DNA from 2 places in the Streptomyces sp. NPDC056128 genome. Region 1 is predicted to be linked to the other one. Evidence: predicted binding sites of a transcription regulator. Region 1 holds the regulator's gene; the other holds the start of a gene.

Region 1 (5,344 bases):
AGTCCGGTGCCGGCGCCGCCGGTCTCCGGGTTGTCCCGGTGGGTGCCCTGGTGGCCGCCGGCCTCGGCGCCCTGCGCGATCACCGCGTCGGCGCCGGACCGCTCCACGGCGCGGGCCTCGTCCGCGGTGGTCGCCGCGACCAGGGCGAAGGTGCCGACGCGGTGCAGGGAGTCGACGACCTCGGTGCTCGGGACGCCGAAGTGGAAGGAGACCACCGGTACCGGGTTGTCCAGCAGCACCGCGAGCTTGGTGTCGTAGCCGTCGTCCCGGCCGCTGTCGGGGTCGCCGAGTTCCGTCTCGTACCAGGCGGCCTCCCCGGCCAGCTGGTGGGCGTACACGCCGACCGCCGCCGGATCGGGGGTCTCCGGCTGCGGCATGAAGAGGTTGACGCCGAAGGGGCGTGCGGTCAGCCCCCGCAGCTCCTTGATCTCCTGGTACATCCCGTCCGCGGTCTTGTACCCGGCGGCCAGGAATCCCAGCCCGCCCGCCTCGCAGACCGCGGCGGCGAGCCGCGGCACGGAGACGCCGCCCGCCATCGGCGCCTGCACGATCGGGTAGGGGAAGAGATCGGTCAGTGCGGAGGACATGACCGCATGTTGTCACGTCCTCCGAACAAGTCCGAATCCGGGCTTCCGTTGGCATACGCCAGAAGCATCCGCATCCCGGAGCCACTCATCGAGCCAGGCGGCGCCCCGGAGAGCCACCGCCTCAGCGGCCGTTGAACGCGTCCTTCAGCCGGGAGAACAGCCCCTGCTGACCGGGCTGGAACTGGCCCTGCGGCCGTTCCTCGCCGCGCAGGGCCGCCAGCTCGCGCAGGACGCGCTCCTGCTCGGGGTCGAGCTTGGTCGGGGTGGTGACCTCGACGTGCACGATGAGGTCGCCCCGGCCGCCGCCGCGCAGGTGGGTGACGCCCCGGCCGTGCAGCGGGACCGACTGGCCGGACTGGGTGCCCGGGCGGATGTCGATCTCCTCCATGCCGTCGAGCGTCTCCAGCGGCACCTTCGTGCCGAGGGCCGCCGCCGTCATCGGGATGGTGACCGTGCAGTGCAGGTCGTCGCCGCGGCGCTGGAAGGTGGAGTGCGGCAGCTCGTGGATCTCGACGTACAGGTCGCCGGCCGGGCCGCCGCCGGGGCCGACCTCGCCCTCGCCCGCGAGCTGGATCCGGGTGCCGTTGTCCACACCGGCCGGGATCTTCACGGTGAGGGTGCGCCGGGAGCGGATGCGGCCGTCGCCCGCGCACTCGGGGCACGGGGTCGGGACCACGGTGCCGAAGCCCTGGCACTGCGGGCAGGGCCGCGACGTCATGACCTGGCCCAGGAAGGACCGGGTGACCTGCGAGACCTCACCGCGGCCGCGGCACATGTCGCACGTCTGGGCCGACGTGCCGGGCGCCGCGCCCTCGCCGTTGCAGGTGTTGCAGACCACGGCGGTGTCGACCTGGATGTCCTTGGTCGTGCCGAAGGCCGCCTCGTCCAGCTCGACCTCGATGCGGATCATCGCGTCCTGGCCGCGGCGGGTGCGCGAGCGCGGCCCGCGCTGCGACGCCGTACCGAAGAACGCGTCCATGATGTCCGAGAAGTTCCCGAAGCCACCCGCGCCGAAGCCGCCGGCCCCGCCGCCCGCCTGGGACATCGGGTCGCCGCCGAGGTCGTAGACCTGCTTCTTCTGCGGGTCCGACAGCACCTCGTAGGCGGCGTTGATCTCCTTGAACCGCTCCTGGGTCTTCGGATCGGGGTTGACGTCCGGGTGCAGCTCGCGGGCGAGCCTCCGGAACGCCTTCTTGATCTCGTCCTGGGACGCGTCGCGGCGTACGCCGAGTACGGCGTAGTAGTCCGTGGCCACCTACGACTCCGCCAGGATCTGTCCGACGTACCGTGCCACTGCGCGTACCGCTCCCATCGTTCCCGGGTAGTCCATGCGGGTCGGTCCGACCACGCCGAGCTTGGCAACCGCCTCGCCGCCCGAACCGTAGCCCACCGACACGACGGACGTGGAGTTGAGTCCCTCATGAGCGTTCTCATGACCGATTCGCACGGTCACGCCCGGATCCTTCGCCTCGCCGAGCAGCTTGAGGAGCACGACCTGCTCCTCGAGCGCCTCCAGCACCGGCCGGATCACCAGGGGGAAGTCGTGCCCGAAGCGGGTCAGATTGGCGGTGCCGCCGATCATCAACCGCTCCTCGTTCTCCTCGACCAGCGTCTCCAGGAGAGTGGAGAGCACGGTGGAGACCGTACCGCGATCCTCGGCCTCGAAGGCATCCGGCAGTTCCTCGACCAGACCCGGCACGTCGGTGAAACGACGGCCCGCGACCCGGCTGTTGAGCCGCGCGCGCAGATCCGCGAGGGACGCCTCGCCGAACGGCGCCGCGCAGTCGACCATCCGCTGCTCGACCCGGCCGGTGTCCGTGATCAGCACGAGCATCAGGCGCGCGGGCGCGAGGGCCAGCAACTCCACGTGCCGCACGGTCGAGCGGGTCAGCGAGGGGTACTGCACGACGGCGACCTGCCGGGTCAGCTGCGCGAGCAGCCGCACCGTGCGGGCCACCACGTCGTCGAGGTCGACGGCGCCCTCCAGGAAGTTCTGGATGGCGCGCCGCTCGGGCGCGGTCATGGGCTTGACGCCGGCCAGCTTGTCGACGAACAGGCGGTAGCCCTTGTCGGTCGGGATGCGTCCGGCGCTGGTGTGCGGCTGGGCGATGAACCCCTCGTCCTCCAGGGCCGCCATGTCATTGCGCACGGTGGCCGGCGAGACGCCGAGGTTGTGCCGCTCGGTGAGGGCCTTGGACCCGACCGGCTCCTCGGTGCCGACGTAGTCCTGGACGATGGCGCGCAGTACCTGGAGCCTGCGTTCACTGAGCATCCGCGCACACCTCCAGAAGTCGTCCGCCCGCTGTCCTGCCGGTCCGTCCTGGCACTCACGGCGCGCGAGTGCCAGACTTCCCCGGCCCAGTGTACGGCCGTGGGGTACGCCCCCGGCAAGGCCGGGGCCACGCCGACGTGCGGCGAGACGGTGTGGCGATAGCGTCGTGGTCGTGACGGTGACTTGGGAAGACCTGGGATGGGAGCGGGTGGCGGCCGGGGTGGGCCGGTACCGGCTGCCGGGCTGGGACTGCACGGCCGGGCTGGTCCTCGGCACGGACGCGGTGCTGCTGATCGACGCGGGATCGAGCCTGGGCGAGGGCGCCCGGTTGCGCGCGGGGGCGCAGCGGCTGGCCGGGCACCGTGTGACGCATCTCGCGCTGACCCACCCGCACTTCGACCACGTCCTCGGCGCCGCGGCGTTCGCGGGCGCGGAGGTCTACGGCGCGGTGGGCACCGACGCGGTGTTCGCGCCGGGCGGACACGGGCGGGAGGCGCTGCGCGCGGACGCGGTGGCGGAGGGGCTGGACGAGCGGCGGGCGGAGGAGGCGGTCGACGCGCTGGTCCGCGTCCCGCACGAGGTCTGCGGCGAGTGGACGCTCGACCTGGGCGGCGGGCGGCAGGTCCTGCTCGCCAACGTGGGCCCCGGGCACACCGGCCACGACCTCGCGGTGCTGGTGCCGGGCGACCCGGAGGTGGTGTTCTGCGGCGACCTGGTCGAGGAGTCCGGCGAGCCGCAGGCGGGCCCCGACGCCGTACCGTCGCACTGGCCCGCGGCCCTGGACCGGCTGCTCGACCTGGGCGGCGCGGACGCGCGGTACGTCCCCGGTCACGGAGCGGTGGTGGACGCGGCGTTCGTCCGGGCCCAACGGGACGCGCTGGCCGCGCGTTTCGGCGTGTCGCACTGATCACGGACGGCGGATTCCTCGTATCGTCGGCAGAATGCGCCAGTACTCCGCCGACCTGACCCCTCCGTGGAAGAAGTCGCAGCCCGTACCCGAGGTATCCGCCGACCCCGGCCTGGTGGTCGAGGAGCCCAGCACCGGGTTCTGCGGCGCGGTGGTCGGCTGCGAGGCGGGCACGGTGACGCTGGAGGACCGCTTCGGCAAGCACCGGGTGTTCCCGATGGAGCCGCGCGGCTTCCTGCTGGAGGGGCGCGTGGTGACGCTGGTGCGGCCCGCGTCCGGCCCGGTACGCCCCTCCCGCACGGCGTCCGGTTCGGTCGCCGTCCCCGGCGCACGCGCCCGGGTGGCGCGCGCCGGGCGCATCTACGTCGAGGGGCGGCACGACGCCGAGCTGGTCGAGAAGGTCTGGGGCGACGACCTGCGCGTCGAGGGCGTCGTCGTGGAGTACCTGGGGGGCGTGGACGACCTCCCGTCGATCGTCGCGGACTTCGCCCCGGGGCCGGACGCGCGGCTCGGCGTCCTGGTGGACCACCTGGTGCCGGGTTCGAAGGAGTCCCGCATCGCGGAGGCGGTGACGGGCGAGCACGCCCTGGTCGTGGGCCATCCCTACATCGACATCTGGGAGGCGGTGAAGCCGTCGTCCGTGGGGATCGACGCGTGGCCGCGGGTGCCGCGGGGACAGGACTGGAAGACGGGGGTGTGCCGGGCCCTGGGCTGGCCCTCCGACAACACCGGGGCGGTGTGGCAGGCGATCCTGGCCCGGGTCAACTCGTACAAGGACCTGGAGCCGGAGCTGCTGGGCCGGGTGGAGGAACTGATCGACTTCGTGACCGCGACCGCGTAGTTCTCAGCCTTGACCGGCAGTTCTCAGCCTTGTCCGGCTGCATTTCAGCCCCTCCGGCGTTTGAGGAGCGGGGGTCCGGGGGCAGCGCCCCCGGGACGGGACGGGTAGGGGCGGCGGGGGCGAAACAGGCTGTTCAGTCCACCAGATCCCGCACCACCGCATCCGCCAGCAACCGCCCGCGCAGCGTCAGCACCGCGCGCCCTTCCCCATACGCCCCCTCCTGGAGGAGCCCGTCGGACAGCGCCCGCCGGGACGCCGCGAGCCCCGCCTCCCGCAGCAGCGACAACGGCACCCCCTCCCGCAGCCGCAGCTCCAGCAGGACGCGCTCCACACGCCGGTCCTCGTCCGTGAGGATCTCCCGCCCGGCCCCCGGCGACTTCCCCGCCGCCAGCGCCCCGGCGTACGCCCCGGGGTGCTTCACGTTCCACCAGCGCACGCCACCCACGTGGGAGTGGGCTCCCGGCCCCGCACCCCACCAGTCGGCACCCCGCCAGTACAGCTCGTTGTGGCGGCAGCGACCGGCGTCGGAGGTGGCCCAGTTCGACACCTCGTACCAGTCGAAGCCCGCCGCCGAGAGGGTCTCCTCGGCGATCAGGTACCGGTCGGCGTGCACGTCGTCGTCGGTCATCGGGACCTCGCCGCGCCGGATGCGCCGGGCCAGCTGGGTGCCCTCCTCGACGATCAGGGCGTACGCCGAGACGTGGTCGGGTCCGGCGCTGAGCGCGGCGTCGAGGGAG
Region 2 (5,344 bases), on a different contig from region 1:
AACAGGCGGTTCTCGTCGCGGTTGTGACCGACGACCAGGTCGACGTCGCGGGAGGCGCCGGAAGTCAGCGCCCGCCAGGGTGTGACCGGCAGGACCTCGCCGTCGACGACCGGGGCGTACGGCGTGACGGTGGGCGCGGCCTGTCCCCAGCGGTCGACGCGGCCGGGCATCTTCGGGGCGAGGGCCTGACCGGCCTTGACGAGCTGCTCGGGAGCGAGGGCGCCGAGGTCGGCGACGGTGGGGCGCAGACCGGCCTCGGCGGCGAGGGCGGTACCGAGGTCCCGGGCGAGTTCCGGCGAGAAGAAGGTGCCCGGCACGCTCTGCGCGATGGCCCGCCCGAAGAGTCCGGCGGCGCTCGGCATGGCGAGCAGCGCGGCCACGGAACCGGCGCCCGCGGACTCCCCGAAGACGGTGACCCGACCCGGATCGCCGCCGAACGCCGCGATGTTGTCCCGTACCCACTCCAGCGCGGCCACCTGGTCGAGCAGACCCCGGTTGGCGGGGGCGCCCTCGATGTGGGCGAAACCCTCCATGCCGAGGCGGTAGTTGAAGGTGACGACGACGAGGTCGCCGTCGACGGCGATGCGGCGGGCGTCGTAGCCGGGGCTGCCGGAGTGGCCGAGTTTGTAGGCGCCGCCGTAAATCCACACCATCACCGGGCGGCGGGCGGCCGGATCGGGCTCCGGCGTCCAGACGTTGACCGTCAGCCAGTCGTCACCCTGGGGGAGCGCACCGGCCGGGGGCGCGATGCCGAGGTCCTGCGGGGGCGGCGGGCCGAACGCGTACGCGTCGCGTATGCCGTCCCAGGGGCGGACGGGGCGCGGGGCGGCGAACCGGCCCGCGCCCACCGGGGGTTCGGCGAAGGGGATGCCGCGGAAGACGGTCAGCCCGTCCTCCCCTCGCCCGCGCACCGCACCGGCGGCCGTGCGCACCACGGGTTCCACTGACTCCACGGGTCCAGGGATCGTCATCCCACGGACAGTACGCCGTGGTGCGCACCGCGAGCGGGCGGGGTCAGCTCAGGGTCTTCAGCGACGCCGCGTCGTAGGGGGCGAGGCTGTCGAAGCGTCCGGCGAGGACCTTCTCGGCCCACAGCGGGTCCTGGAGCAGCGCGCGGCCGACGGCGACGAGGTCGAACTCGTCGCGCTCCAGGCGGTCGAGGAGGTTGTCGAGGCTGCCGACGGGGGCGCCCTCGCCCAGGAACGCCTTGGTGAAGTCGCCGTCGAGGCCGACCGAGCCGACGGTGATGGTGGTGCGGCCGGTCAGCTTCTTGGTCCAGCCGGCGAGGTTGAGGTCGGAGCCGTCGAACTCGGGGAGCCAGTAGCGGCGGGTGGAGGCGTGGAAGGCGTCGACGCCGGCCGAGGCGAGCGGGGCGAGGATCGCCTCCAGCTCCTCGGGGGTCTCGGCGAGGCGGGCGTCGTAGGCCTCCTGCTTCCACTGCGAGTAGCGGAAGATCACGGGGAACTCCGGCGAGACCCTCTCCCGTACGGCGGCCACGATCTCGGCGGCGAACCGGGTGCGGGCCACGGGGTCGCCGCCGTAGGCGTCGGTGCGGCGGTTGGTGCCGGACCACAGGAACTGGTCGACGAGGTAGCCGTGGGCGCCGTGGATCTCCACGCCGTCGAAGCCGATGCGCTCGGCGTCCGCGGCGGCCTGGGCGAAGGCGCCGATGACGTCGTCCAGGTCGCGCCGGGTCATGGCCGTGCCGGTGACCTCGTCCTCGCCGATGCGCAGCCCGGAGGGGCCGACGGCGGGGGCGTCCGCGAACGGCGGCTGGCCGGCCTTGCGCACCATGCCGATGTGCCACAGCTGGGGCACGATCGTGCCGCCCGCCGCGTGCACCGCGTCGGCGGCCTTCGCCCATCCGGCGAGCTGCTCCTCGCCGTGGAACCGGGGCACTCGGCTGCTCTGCCCGGCGGAGTCGTGACCGACGTACGTCCCCTCGGTGACGATCAGGCCGACTCCGGCGGCGGCCCGGCGGGAGTAGTACGACACCACGTCCTCACCGGGGACGCCGCCCGGGGAGAACATCCGGGTCATCGGCGCCATCGCGATGCGGTTCGGCACGGTGAGTCCGTTGATGGTGGCCGGGCGGGCGAGGATCTGGGCGGCGCGGGAGGCGGCCTCGACGGGGGTGACGGTCACGTGGGGGCTCCTTGGTGGGGGGTACCAGGTGGTATGTGCGTGCGCATGGACACTCTCCAGCGTGAACCCCGCATCCACCAGCCCTCATTCCGCCCACCGCACCCGCCGGGGCGTGATCCGGCCCACAGCCCCGGTCCGGGACAACGCCGAGGGCGGCACCCCCCGCTCGGGGAGTGCCGCCCTCGGTTCGTGCGGGACGCTCGATCAACCGGAACCGGTCGATCAGAAGTCCATGTCACCGCCCGGCATGCCGCCCGGAGCACCGGCCGCGGCGGCCTTCTCCGGCTTGTCGGCGATGACGGCCTCGGTGGTGAGGAACAGCGCGGCGATGGAGGCGGCGTTCTGCAGCGCGGAACGGGTCACCTTCGCCGGGTCGATGATGCCCTCGGCGATCATGTCGACGTAGTCACCGGTCGCGGCGTTCAGGCCGTGGCCGACCTGGAGGTTGCGGACCTTCTCCACGACGACGCCGCCCTCGAGACCACCGTTGACGGCGATCTGCTTCAGCGGGGCCTCCAGGGCGAGCTTCACGGCGTTGGCGCCGGTCGCCTCGTCACCCGACAGCTCCAGCTTCTCGAAGACCTGGGAGGCCTGGAGCAGGGCCACGCCACCACCGGCGACGATGCCCTCCTCGACGGCCGCCTTCGCGTTGCGAACGGCGTCCTCGATGCGGTGCTTGCGCTCCTTGAGCTCGACCTCGGTGGCGGCACCGGCCTTGATGACGGCCACGCCGCCGGCCAGCTTCGCCAGGCGCTCCTGGAGCTTCTCGCGGTCGTAGTCCGAGTCGCTGTTCTCGATCTCGGCGCGGATCTGGTTGACGCGGCCGTTGACCTGGTCGGTCGAGCCGGCGCCGTCGACGATGGTGGTCTCGTCCTTGGTGATGACGACCTTGCGGGCGCGGCCCAGGAGGTCCAGGGACGCGTTCTCCAGCTTGAGGCCGACCTCCTCGGAGATGACCTCGCCGCCCGTGAGGATGGCGATGTCGCCGAGCATGGCCTTGCGGCGGTCACCGAAGCCCGGGGCCTTGACGGCGACGGACTTGAAGGTGCCGCGGATCTTGTTGACGACCAGGGTCGACAGGGCCTCGCCCTCGACGTCCTCGGCGATGATCAGCAGCGGCTTGCCCGACTGCATGACCTTCTCCAGGAGCGGCAGCAGGTCCTTGACGTTGCCGATCTTGGAGTTGGCGATCAGGATGTACGGGTCGTCGAGCGACGCCTCCATACGCTCCATGTCGGTGGCGAAGTACGCCGAGATGTAGCCCTTGTCGAAGCGCATACCCTCGGTGAGCTCCAGCTCCAGACCGAAGGTCTGGGACTCCTCGACGGTGATGACGCCTTCCTTGCCGACCTTGTCCATGGCCTCGGCGATCAGCTCGCCGATCTGGGTGTCGGCGGCGGAGATGGAGGCCGTGGAGGCGATCTGCTCCTTGGTCTCGACGTCCTTCGCCTGCTCGAGCAGGGCGGCGGAGACGGCCTCGACGGCCTTCTCGATGCCGCGCTTCAGGGCCATCGGGTTGGCGCCGGCCGCGACGTTGCGCAGGCCTTCCTTGACCAGGGCCTGGGCGAGAACGGTCGCGGTGGTCGTACCGTCACCGGCGACGTCGTCCGTCTTCTTGGCGACTTCCTTGACCAGCTCGGCGCCGATCTTCTCGTACGGGTCCTCGAGCTCGATCTCCTTGGCGATGGAGACACCATCGTTGGTGATCGTGGGGGCGCCCCACTTCTTCTCGAGGACGACGTTGCGGCCCTTGGGGCCGAGCGTCACCTTGACGGCGTCCGCGAGCTGGTTCATGCCGCGCTCGAGGCCGCGCCGTGCCTCCTCGTCGAACGCGATGATCTTGGCCATGTGAAGTGGTCCCTCCAGGACTGGGGGTGATTCCTTCGGACCGCGCCCGCGCCCGCGACGGACGGCTCGCCGACCTCGTGGTTCCTTCCCCACCCGGCCTGCGGGCCTCACCGACCCGGTCCTTCGTTGTCACTCTCACCTTCAGAGTGCTAACGCCAATGATTAGCACTCGACCCCATCGAGTGCAAGCGCCTCCGGGGGATCCGGCCGCCCGCTCAGCCACCCGCGAACACCGGGCGCGCCCCGGGTCCGGGCAGCCCGAAGGGCCCGCACCTCCGGGGAGGTGCGGGCCCTTCGGAGAAGAACCGTTTACTTGCGGTGGCCGAACGTCTCAGGCGCTGAGGCGAACCATGTCGGCCTGCGGGCCCTTCTGACCCTGCGAGATCTCGAACTCGACCCGCTGGCCTTCTTCGAGGGTGCGGTAGCCGTCCATCTGAATCGCGCTGTAGTGGACGAAAACATCCGCACCACCGTCGACCGCGATGAAGCCGTACCCCTTCTCCGCGTTGAACCACTTGACGGTGCCCTGAGCCATGCCTAACTCCCCTATTACTGGCCCTTGCACAGATCCGCACTTCGCGGACCCGGGTCAGACCTCACCCCCCACGACTGGGGGCGTGCGCCGGAACGCGTCGACCGCGGCTGAATGTATCTGTCCAACTGCCGTCTGCAACAGGTCAATCGGACGAGAAATCTGGACGTACCCGGTCCGGAATATGACGAGCTTTCCCCTGAATGTGGGTCAAGTCGGGGCACACAAAAGTCACAAAAGCCGCGAAACACACCCACACTTTGGCTGTTTCTTGTCGGGCGGGCGGCAGGAATTCAAGGTTCCCGATGCCTTGATCGGGAGCGTGTTCCCCAACTCTACCGCGCTCAATCCAATGGAATTGCCCCCTCCGCTTCTCTTACGGAGGGGGCAATTCGATGAACTCTGCGTCACCACGATTACCAGCGGTAACCAACGGCGTGATCAGCCGCCGGCGACCGCCGGGATGATGGAGACGCCCGCGCCGTCCGGGGTGGCGGTCTCCAGGCCCTGCTCGAAGCGCACGTCGTCGTCGTTGACGTAGACGTTGACGAAGCGGCGCAGCTTGCCCTGGTCGTCCAGGACGCGGGCGGCGATACCGGTGTGGTTCTTCTCCAGGTCGGAGATGACCTCACCGAGATTCGCACCCTCGGCACTGACCTCGGCCTGGCCACCGGTGTAGGTGCGCAGGATGGTAGGGATGCGGACGTTGACGCTCACTTGAACCTCCGGTCAAGTTGACTTACCTAGGGGCGCGGGGAACTGCGCGACCAGCCCCCACCAGCCCGCAGACGACGTACAAGCTGTCTTACTCGAGGCCGG

Evidence for each region. The regulator HrcA, encoded in region 1, represses chaperone genes, less so after heat shock. The targets are predictions, from matches to a motif close to TTNGCACTCNGNNNNNCNGAGTGCNAA.
Region 2: a site for HrcA is predicted at 4,156-4,182, ahead of groL (chaperonin GroEL). Genes of this name have one in related genera too.

Annotation. Positions count from the first base shown of each region.
Region 1 is NZ_JBHJVQ010000002.1:340,822-346,165, reverse strand. Features, by position in the region: gene ACFC1X_RS05490 (nitronate monooxygenase) at 1-587, opposite strand, end outside; gene dnaJ (molecular chaperone DnaJ) at 709-1,842, opposite strand; gene hrcA (heat-inducible transcriptional repressor HrcA) at 1,843-2,859, opposite strand; gene ACFC1X_RS05475 (MBL fold metallo-hydrolase) at 3,032-3,766, shown strand; gene ACFC1X_RS05470 (DUF3097 domain-containing protein) at 3,801-4,607, shown strand; gene hemW (radical SAM family heme chaperone HemW) at 4,741-5,344, opposite strand, start outside.
Region 2 is NZ_JBHJVQ010000026.1:65,194-70,537, forward strand. Features, by position in the region: gene ACFC1X_RS31835 (carboxylesterase/lipase family protein) at 1-971, opposite strand, end outside; gene ACFC1X_RS31840 (NADH:flavin oxidoreductase) at 1,015-2,145, opposite strand; gene groL (chaperonin GroEL) at 2,368-3,993, opposite strand; gene ACFC1X_RS31850 (cold-shock protein) at 4,325-4,528, opposite strand; gene ACFC1X_RS31855 (MoaD/ThiS family protein) at 4,967-5,242, opposite strand; gene thrC (threonine synthase) at 5,331-5,344, opposite strand, start outside.